One region of the Methylobacterium sp. HJ2 genome, then DNA from elsewhere that is predicted to be linked to it. Evidence: predicted binding sites of a transcription regulator. Region 1 holds the regulator's gene; each other region holds the start of a gene.
The links. The regulator PhoB, encoded in region 1, activates phosphate uptake and scavenging genes when phosphate is short. The targets are predictions, from matches to a motif close to TGTCATNNANCTGTCAT.
Positions count from the first base shown of each region.

Region 1 (3,224 bases):
GCCGCGGAGGCGCAGGCCTTGTTCGCCCGGGCGCGAGCGGCGATGCCGATCACCTCGCCCTGGCCGGCCCGCCTGTCGAGCGAGGGCGAGCATCTGGTGCTGAACCTCGATGCCGTAGGGCTGAAAGGCGACGCGATCCGCGAGGCCGCTTTCTTCCCCTATTCCGAGACGGCGATCGACAATGCGGCCGAGCAGACCCTGCGGATCGACGCCGGCGGACTGCACCTGACCCTGACCCGCGCGACGCCGAGCGAGCCCGTGCCGACCAGCCTGCCGGGCGTGCTGACGCTCACGGAGGATCTCGGCTCGGGCCCGGTGCGGCAGGCCTTCGCCATCGGCGACGAGGCGCCTCCGCCGCCCGCCGGGCAGATGCCGGCCACGGCGGCGGTGCCGGCGCCCGCCGAAACGCCGACGCTGCTGGGCGCGGCGGCGTTGGCGCTTCTCGGCGGCCTGATCCTCAACCTGATGCCCTGCGTGTTCCCGGTCCTGTCAATCAAGGTCCTGGGGCTCGTGCAGCACTCCGGAGAGAGTGAACAGCGCGTCCGCCTGCATGGCCTTGCCTACACCGCCGGGGTGCTCGCGAGCTTCATTGGCCTCGCCGGGCTGCTGATCGTCCTGAAGAGCGGCGGCGCCGGGCTCGGCTGGGGCTTCCAGCTGCAATCGCCCGTGGTGGTGGCGATGCTCGCCTACCTGCTCCTGCTGATGGGCCTCAGCCTGTCGGGCGCCGTGCATCTCGGCGGTCGGGTCGTCGGACTCGGCGACGGGCTCGCCCGGCGGGCCGGACTGGAGGGCTCGTTCTTTACCGGCGTGCTCGCCACGATCGTAGCGACGCCCTGCACGGCGCCGTTCATGGGCACGGCGGTCGGCTTCGCGCTCACGCAGTCCGCCGCGGCTGCGCTGGTCATCTTCGCCTGCCTCGGGCTCGGGCTCGCCTTGCCCTTTCTGGCGCTGACCCTGTGGCCGGGGGCTGTGCGCGTTCTGCCGCGCCCGGGCGCCTGGATGGAGGCTCTGAAGCAGGTGCTGGCCTTCCCGGTCTACGCCACGGTGGCGTGGCTTGTCTGGGTGCTCGCTCAGCAGATCGGGCCGGAGGGACTGTTCGCGGCACTGATCGGGCTCGTGCTCGTGGGCTTCGCCGCCTGGGCCTGGGAGCGCGGTCGCGAGGCGGAGGGCCTCGCCGGCCGCGCGACCCGCGCCCTCGCGATCCTGGCGGTGACCGCGGTGGCCGCCCTCGCCCTGACGCTCGACCGCGACCGTTTGCCCCCCGGCGCTGAGGCGCACGCCGACGGTGTCGAGGCCTTCACCCAGGCCCGCCTCGACGGGCTTCTCGCTGCTGGCAGGCCGGTCTTCGTCAATATGACGGCGGCTTGGTGCATCACCTGTCAGGTCAACGAGCGCACCTCGCTCTCGACCGAAGCGGTGCGGGCGGCGATGCGCGCGCGCGGGATCGCCGTCCTGAAAGGCGACTGGACCAACCAGAACCCCGAGATCACCCGCCTGCTAGAGCGCCACGGCCGCAGCGGCGTGCCGCTCTACCTGCTTTACACGGGCGTGGCGGCGCCTGAGGTGCTGCCGCAGATCCTCACCGAGGGCACGGTGCTGGCGGCACTGGCGAGCGTCCGGCCGGCCGGCGCCACGGTGCTTGGCGCGGCGGAGCCGCGCTGACGCGATCCGAGCTGTAACCGCAGCGGCTCTCCCTCAAGCCTCGAGCGAGAAGGTCTCGTCGAAGGCGTAGCCGGACCCCCGCACGGTGCGGATCGGATCAGGTTGGCGCGGCCGGTTCAGTGCCTTGCGCAGGCGACCGACATGCACGTCGACCGTCCGCTCATCGATGTAGACATCGTGACCCCAGACCCCGTCGAGCAATTGCTCGCGCGAGAACACGCGGCCCGGGCTCTGCATCAAGAACTCCAGCAGCTTGAATTCGGTAGGTCCGAGATGGATCTCATGGCCGCTGCGGCGGATGCGGTGGCTGACCCGGTCGAGTTCGATGTCGCCGGCCGCCAGCAGATCGGCGACGTGAGCGGGCTTTGAGCGGCGCAACAGCGCCCGCACGCGGGCGAGAAGCTCCGGCACCGAGAACGGCTTGACGATGTAGTCGTCGGCGCCGGTGCCGAGGCCGCGTATCCGGTCGCCCTCCTCGCCGCGCGCCGTCAGCATGATTACCGGCAAGCGCTCGGTCTCGCGCCGCGCCCGGATCCGGCGGCAGATCTCGATCCCAGAGAGGCCCGGCAGCATCCAGTCGAGCAGGACGAGATCAGGTGCCTGCTCGGAGAGGCGCAACTCCGCCTCATCGCCACGGGCGGCGGATTCCACCTCGAAGCCCTCGGCCTCCAGATTGTAGCGCAGCAGGGTGGTGAGCGCCTCTTCGTCCTCAACGATCAGGATACGGGTACGCATGTGCTCAATCCGTGCGGTTCGGAGCCGGGAGACGTCCTCGTCCCGGCCGCGTCAGGCCTCACCCGGGCTGACGGTGGCGTAGTTGGAAGCGTCGTTCTTGGGTCGGTCGCCAGTCGGCGTTTCGCCGGTCGCTAAGTACTGGATCGTCTCGGCGATATTGGTGGTGTGGTCGCCGATGCGCTCGACGTTCTTGGCGCAGAACAGCAGGTGCGTGCAGAACGAGATGTTGCGCGGATCTTCCATCATGTACGTCAGGAGCTCGCGGAACAGCGAGTTGTAGAGCGCGTCGATCGCGCCGTCGCGCTCCCAGACATCCAGCGCGGCCTTGACGTCGCGACTCGCGTAGGCGTCGAGCACGTCCTTGAGCTGCGCCTCGGCGAGATCACTCATGTGCTGGACGCCGATGACGATCTTCTGGCCGACAGATTGGTCGCTGATCGCCACCACGCGCTTGGCCACGTTCTTGGCGAGGTCGCCGATCCGCTCGAGATCACCCGATACGCGGATGGCCGAGATCGTCTCGCGCAGGTCGATCGCCAGCGGCTGGCGGCGGGCGATCAACAGGACCGAACGCTCTTCGATGTCGCGCTGGAGCGCGTCGAGACGCTTGTCCGCCACGATCACGGCCTGAGCGAGACTGGAATCGCGGCGCACAAGGGCGTCGGAGGCTTCAGCGACCATCTTCTCGGCGACGCCTCCCATTTCTGAGATCGCGCGGCGCAGATCCTCCAAGTCGGTGTCGTAGGAGCTGACGATGTGACCGGGCATGGTTCGATCCTCGGGCGGCAGATGGGGTGCAGGCAGGACGATCAGCCGAAGCGGCCGGT
Region 1 is NZ_JBWJYM010000001.1:744,585-747,808, reverse strand. Features, by position in the region: gene ACS5RC_RS03480 (protein-disulfide reductase DsbD family protein) at 1-1,662, shown strand, start outside; gene phoB (phosphate regulon transcriptional regulator PhoB) at 1,696-2,397, opposite strand; gene phoU (phosphate signaling complex protein PhoU) at 2,449-3,165, opposite strand; gene pstB (phosphate ABC transporter ATP-binding protein PstB) at 3,207-3,224, opposite strand, start outside.

Region 2 (3,224 bases), on a different contig from region 1:
CTCGGAGACCTGGGCCGGCCAGTACTTTCCGGAGGCCCCGGGCACCGTGCAGTAGCGGGCGGCGCAGGCTCTCGCCCGGCAGCGAACCCGCCGCTTGCCCGGCGCCTCCGCACCGCACCGACGATCGGGGCCGCCTCGTCCCGTTCGCAGCCCGGAGCATACTCCGTTTTGGGGATGCGCCGCGCTGCGCTGCGTGCCTGATGGGCGCATCGAATTACGGATCGAGTCTGAGGCGGGCCGATGCGCTGCGATGACATCAAGATTCCGGACTGGCTGGCGCGCCGCGGGTTCCGCCCGCGCATCCGCCGGATCATCGCGGAGCGCATCGCCGCCCGGCCCGTGCTCCTGCCCGTATCGCTGCCCATGCCCGCGCCGCCGCCCGTCGCCGACAACGTGATCCTGCTCGGCCTGACCTGGGCGAAGGACGGGCGCTTCACCCTCGTGCCCCAGCGGATGGACGGGCGGCTCTGAATCCGCGAGCCCGTGCAGCGTTCAAAGGCCCGCGAGGCGCACCCCGTTCGGCGTCAGTACTCGGCCGGGACGTACATCTCCGGCGGGATCGGCGCGCGGGCGTAATCGGCGTGCCGCACGCGCTCCGGCAGGTGCACGGGCGGGTGCGCGACGGTCTCGTAGGGGATCTGCCGCAGCAGGTGGGCGATGCAGTTGAGCCGGGCCCGCTTCTTGTCCACCGCCTCCACCACCCACCAGGGCGCCTCGGGGATGTGGCTGCGCGCCAGCATGTCCTCCTTGGACTTGGTGTAGGCCTCCCAGCGCCGGCGCGATTCCACGTCCATCGGCGAGAGCTTCCACTGCTTGAGCGGATCGTGGATCCGCATATGGAAGCGGAATTCCTGCTCCTCGTCGGTGATCGAGAACCAGTATTTCAGCAGCAGGATGCCGGACCGCACCAGCATCCGCTCGAACTCGGGCACGGAGCGGAAGAACTCCTCGACGTCGTCCTCGGTGCAGAAGCCCATCACCCGCTCGACGCCGGCGCGGTTGTACCAAGAGCGGTCGAACAGGACCATCTCGCCCGCCGCCGGAAGATGGGCGACGTAGCGCTGGAAGTACCATTGCGTGCGCTCGCGCTCGTTCGGTGCCGGCAGCGCGGCGACGCGGCAGACCCGCGGATTGAGGCGCTGGGTGATCCGCTTGATCACGCCGCCCTTGCCGGCCGAGTCGCGGCCTTCGAACAGCACCACGACGCGCAGGCCCCGGTGCTGGACCCAGTCCTGCAGCCGGACGAGTTCGTGCTGGAGCCGCAGCAGCTTGGAGAAGTAGCGCCGCCGGTCCATGCCGGGCGCCGCGCCCTCCGCCTGCGGGAACAGCTGCGCGAGGCGCTCCTCCTCCAGCTCGAGCTCCAGCTCCTCGTCGTAGCTGTCGGCGAGTTCCCGGCGGATCGCTGCCACGGCGGCGGCGTGGGCGGCGCTGGTATCCTCGGTCATGGTCGTCACGGTCCCGTCATGCTCGGCACGGCGCTTAGACCACGCGCCCATGACAGCCTTGAGAAAGCGAGCCGGCGGCGGCGGTCGTCCGGGCGCTGTCTCGCGGAAGCGCCCGCCCTCAGCCCGGCAGGGCGGCGATCAGGTCGCGCAGCGTGGTGATGGTCGAGGCATCGGCGACGCCGTCGACGCGGGCCGGCCGGAAGTGGCGCTGGAAGGCCGTGACCACTGCCCGCATCGGCGCGTCGAACAGGCCCGTCACCGGCTGGTCGTAGCCGTAGAGGGCCAGCATCGCCTGCAGCGCCTCGACCGGCTGCCCGGCATCGCCCTGCGCGAAGAAGCGCCCGTCGCGGATCGGCGTGGGCGCGACCCAGTGCCCGACGCCCTCGGCCGCGAGCCGGGCCCAGGGGAAGACCTCGCCCGGGTCCTCCTTGCGCGCGGGCGCGATGTCGGAATGCCCGAGCACCCGCGCGGCCGGGATGCCCCAGCGCGCGACGATGTCGCGCGACAGGGCGGTGACGGCCGCGATCTGCGCCTCCGGATAGGGCGGCAGCCCGCCCGCATGGCCCGGATGCACGATCTCGATGCCGAGCGAGCGGGAATTCACGTCGCGCTCGCCCTTCCAGAACCCGGCGCCCGCGTGCCAGGCGCGGCGGCCCTCGGGCACCATCTGGGTGATGCGCCCGTCCTCGAAGACGAGGTAATGGGCCGAGACCTCCGCGATCGGGTCGCTCAGCCGGCCGATCGCCGCGGCGGCGCTCTCCATGCCGGTGTAGTGCAGGATCAGCAGGTCCGGCCGCTTGCCGCGGCGCTCGCCGTGATTCGGCGAGGGCAGGATGCGCTGGGCGAGCGGGCTGTCGGGCGTCATCGCGCGGCCTCTCCCGCCAGGATCCGGTCGTAGGCCGCGTTGATCGCCGCAAGCCTGCGGGTGGCGATGGCCACGGCGTCCGGCGGCAGGCCGCGCGCGATCGCCCGGTCGGGATGGTTCTCGGCGACGAGCGCCCGGTAGCGCGCCTTCACGGTGTCGGCGTCGGCGCCGTACTCGAGGCCGAGGACAAGGTAGGGGTCGTCGGCGAGGCGGACGTGCCGGGCGGCGATGCGGCGGAAGGCCGGGTCGTCGAGGCCGAAGATCCCGGCCACGGCCCGCAGGTAGCGCTCCTCCGCCTCGTGGATCGCCCCGTCCGCGGTGGCGATGTGGAACAGGCCGTCGAGGACGTCCTCCAGCAGGGCGGGCTCGTCCCCGAAGGTGTGGGCGAGCTGGCGGGCATAGGCCTCGTAGCCGCTGGTCGTGGTCTTGGCGAGGTCGAACAGCCGCACCACCCCCGGGCGCTCGTGATCGCCGACCCGCACGACCTTGCCGAAGGCCTCGACCTCTGCGTCCGTGACCACGCCGTCCGATTTCGCCATCTTGGCGGCGAGCGCCACGAGGCCGGTGGTGAACACCACGTCGCGGGGCGTGTGCCCGAACGGCGCGCCCTCCCGGTCGATCAGGTAATGGCCGGCGACGCCGCCGAGCAGCGCGCCGAGCGGCCCGCCCATTGCCATGCCGAGGCCGACGCCGCCGAGCTTGCCCCAGACGCCGGAGGTGGCGCGGCGGTCGTCCGGCGGAATACGGGAATCGGGCACGGAGAGCGGCTTCGGCAGGACGGGAGGCGGGAGGGATACAGGCTCGCGCCCGAACGCGGAAGGGCCGACGGAACGCGAACGGGCCGGAGCGCTGGGCTCCGGCCCGTCCGACGCGGGTTCGAGGCCGGTTCGGCTCAGCGGCAGTACACGTCGCCG
Region 2 is NZ_JBWJYM010000007.1:93,951-97,174, reverse strand. Features, by position in the region: gene ACS5RC_RS17585 (OpgD/OpgG family glucan biosynthesis protein) at 1-55, shown strand, start outside; gene ACS5RC_RS17580 (hypothetical protein) at 241-471, shown strand; gene ppk2 (polyphosphate kinase 2) at 525-1,445, opposite strand; gene ACS5RC_RS17570 (N-acetylmuramoyl-L-alanine amidase) at 1,564-2,310, opposite strand; gene ACS5RC_RS17565 (TerB family tellurite resistance protein) at 2,307-2,987, opposite strand; gene ACS5RC_RS17560 (hypothetical protein) at 3,203-3,224, opposite strand, start outside.
Region 2: a site for PhoB is predicted at 1,449-1,465, ahead of ppk2 (polyphosphate kinase 2). Genes of this name have one in related genera too.

Region 3 (3,224 bases), on a different contig from region 1:
CGGCCTCGTTGACCGCGCCCTTGATCTTGTCGCCGGTGCTGCTCATGGCTGTCTCCTCAGTGTCTCTGTGCGGCCTGCGCCGCGTCGGCAGAAGAACGGCGGCGCGAGGCGGAATGTTCCATCGATTAACATTGCCCCTCTTGCCGCCGTGCCGTGCCGCTGCTCGCGGCCAAGCTCGTGCCTGCCCGTGCCAAGGAACGTCGCGGTGACGAAACCGATCCCCGGCGGCGATCCGTTCGATCTCGCCTTCGCGGCGGCCCGCCGGGCGGCGGATGCGGGCGAGGTGCCGGTCGGCGCCGTGGTCGTGCGCGACGGCACGGTGCTCGCCGTCGCGCATAACCGCCCCCGCGCGCTCCACGACCCGACCGCCCATGCGGAGATCCTGGCGATCCGGGACGCCTGCGCGGCCCTCGGGGACGAGCGCCTGCCGGGCTGCGACCTCTACGTGACGCTGGAGCCGTGCCCGATGTGCGCGGGCGCGATCGGCTTCGCGCGCATCCGCCGCCTGTATTTCGGCGCCTCCGACCCGAAGGGGGGCGGGGTCGAGCACGGGGCCCGCGTCTTCAGCCAGCCGACCTGCCACCACGCACCGGAGGTCTACGGGGGATTTCGCGAGCGCGAGGCGGCCGACATCCTGCGCGCCTTCTTCTCCCGACGGCGAGACTGAGGGGGCGCGGAGGGGGTCTGCGCTCGACAATCGCCGTCGCCGCGTCACCTGACGGGGATCCCACGCGTCCGGGAGGCACCCGCCCATGATTCCCACCTATCGTCGTGCCCTCATCGTCGGGGCGGGCCCCGGCCTCAGCGCCGCCCTCGCCCGCCAACTCGCCGCCGACGGCCTGAGGATCGGGCTCGCGGCGCGGAACACGGCCAAGCTCGCCGATCTCGCGCGGGAGACGGGTGCCGCGCTCCACGCCTGCGATGCGGGCGACCCGGCAGACGTCGAGGCGCTGTTCTCCGCGATGGAGGCTGGCCTCGGCGGCGCTCCGGACGTGGTGGTCTACAACGCGAGCGGGCGCCTGCGCGGACCGGTCTGCGACCTGGATCCCGCCGCGGTCGCCGACGCGTTGCGCGTCTCGGCCTTCGGCGGGTTCCTGGTGGCCCAGGCGGCGGCGCGCCGTATGCTGCCGGCCGGCCACGGGGCGATCCTGTTCACCGGCGCCTCGGCGAGCCTCAAGGGCTTCGCCGGATCGAGCCCCTTCGCCATGGGCAAGTTCGCCCTGCGCGGCCTGAGCCAGAGCCTCGCCCGCGAATTGCAGCCCCGGGGCATCCACGTCGCCCATGTCGTGATCGACGGCGCGATCCGGAATCCCGCCCGCGCCGGCGAGGCGCCGGACGCCCCCGACAGCCACCTCGATCCGGAGGCCATTGCCCGCGCCTACCGGGCTCTCCTGGCGCAGGACCGCAGCGCCTGGACCTCCGAGATCGATCTGCGACCCTGGCTGGAGACGTTCTGAATCTGCGGATGATCCAGAAACGCGGCGCGTGCGTTATGTGACGGTTGCGTGACGGACATCCCGGGCTTCGGCAGTCGCGGGTCTTGTGGGCGAGGTCGACGAGGATGCTGCACTGGTTCCGGGCCCTGATGCCGCGGGAGGACCGCTTCTTCGACCTGTTCGCCCGCCATGCGGCGACCCTCGTCGCGGGGGCGGAGGCGCTCCAGGCCCTGCTCCAGGGCGGGGAGGCGGTGCCGGAGCACGGGCGCACCATCATGGAGCGCGAGCACGAGGCCGACCGCATCACCGCCGAGGTGTTGGCGGCCGTCCGGCGCAGCTTCATCACCCCGTTCGACCGGGGCGACATCAAGGACCTGATCCAGTCGATGGACGATGCCATCGACCAGATGCAGAAGACGGTGAAACTGATCGAACTCTATGAGCTGCGCAGCTTCGATCCGCTGATGCGGGCGATGGGCGACACCGTCGTGGAGGCGGCCCGGCTCACCGCCGAGGCGGTACCGCTGCTCAACGCCATCGGAACCCACGCGGCGCGGCTCGGAACGCTCACCGAGCAGGTCACCCGCGTCGAGAGCCGGTCGGACGATCTCCACGACGAGGGCGTCAAGGCGCTCTACCAGGCGCACGGGCACACGGAGCCGATGCGCTACCTCATCGGCCGCGAGATCTACAGCAGCCTCGAGAGCGTGGTGGATCGCTTCGAGGACGTGGCCAACGAGATCAACGGCATCGTGATCGAGAACGTCTGATGGCGCTCCCCTCCGATTCGCCCGGGCGGGCCCGCGCATGACGGTCCTCGCCCTACCCTATCTCGTGGGCCTCGTTGCGGTCGCGCTGGTCTTCGATTTCCTGAACGGGCTGCACGACGCGGCCAACTCCATCGCCACCATCGTCTCGACCCGCGTCCTGCGCCCGCGCTACGCGGTGCTCTGGGCGGCCTTCTTCAACTTCATCGCGTTCCTGTTCTTCGGCCTTCACGTGGCCCAGACCCTCGGCACCGGCATCGTCGATGCCAGCATCGTCGATGCGCGGGTGATCTTCGCCGCCCTGATCGGCGCGATCGCCTGGAACGTCGCGACCTGGGTGCTCGGGATCCCGTCGAGCTCGTCGCACGCCCTCGTCGGCGGCCTCGTGGGCGCCGGGGCCACCAAGGCGGGTCTGCACGCGGTGGTCTGGGGCGGGCTCGGCAAGACGATCGCGGCGATCGTTCTCTCTCCCCTCGTCGGCTTCCTGCTCGCGCTCGTCCTCGTGCTGATCGTGTCCTGGGGCTTCGTGCGGGCGACGCCCTTCGGGGTCGACCGCGTCTTCCGGGTGCTGCAGTTCGGGTCCGCCTCGCTCTACTCCCTCGGCCATGGCGGGAACGACGCGCAGAAGACCATGGGGATCATCGCGGTGCTGCTCTACACGCAGGGATTGACCGGCCCCGAGTTCCACGTGCCGCTCTGGGTCGTGCTGTCCTGCCAGGCCGCGATGGCGCTGGGGACCCTGCTCGGCGGCTGGCGGATCGTGCACACGATGGGCTCGCGCATCACCCGCCTCAACCCGATGCAGGGCTTCTGCGCCGAGACCGGGGGCGCGCTGACGCTGTTCGCCGCCACCTTCCTGGGAATACCCGTCTCCACCACCCACACCATCACCGGGGCGATCGTCGGGGTCGGAGCCGCGCGCCGGACCTCGGCGGTCCGCTGGGGCGTGGCCGGCAACATCGTGGTCGCCTGGGTGCTGACGATGCCCGCCGCCGCCGCGATCGCCGCCGGAACCTACGTC
Region 3 is NZ_JBWJYM010000006.1:123,217-126,440, reverse strand. Features, by position in the region: gene ACS5RC_RS16020 (CsbD family protein) at 1-46, opposite strand, end outside; gene ACS5RC_RS16015 (nucleoside deaminase) at 206-667, shown strand; gene ACS5RC_RS16010 (SDR family NAD(P)-dependent oxidoreductase) at 753-1,457, shown strand; gene ACS5RC_RS16005 (DUF47 domain-containing protein) at 1,562-2,206, shown strand; gene ACS5RC_RS16000 (inorganic phosphate transporter) at 2,244-3,224, shown strand, end outside.
Region 3: a site for PhoB is predicted at 1,495-1,511, ahead of ACS5RC_RS16005 (DUF47 domain-containing protein). Genes of this name have one in related genera too.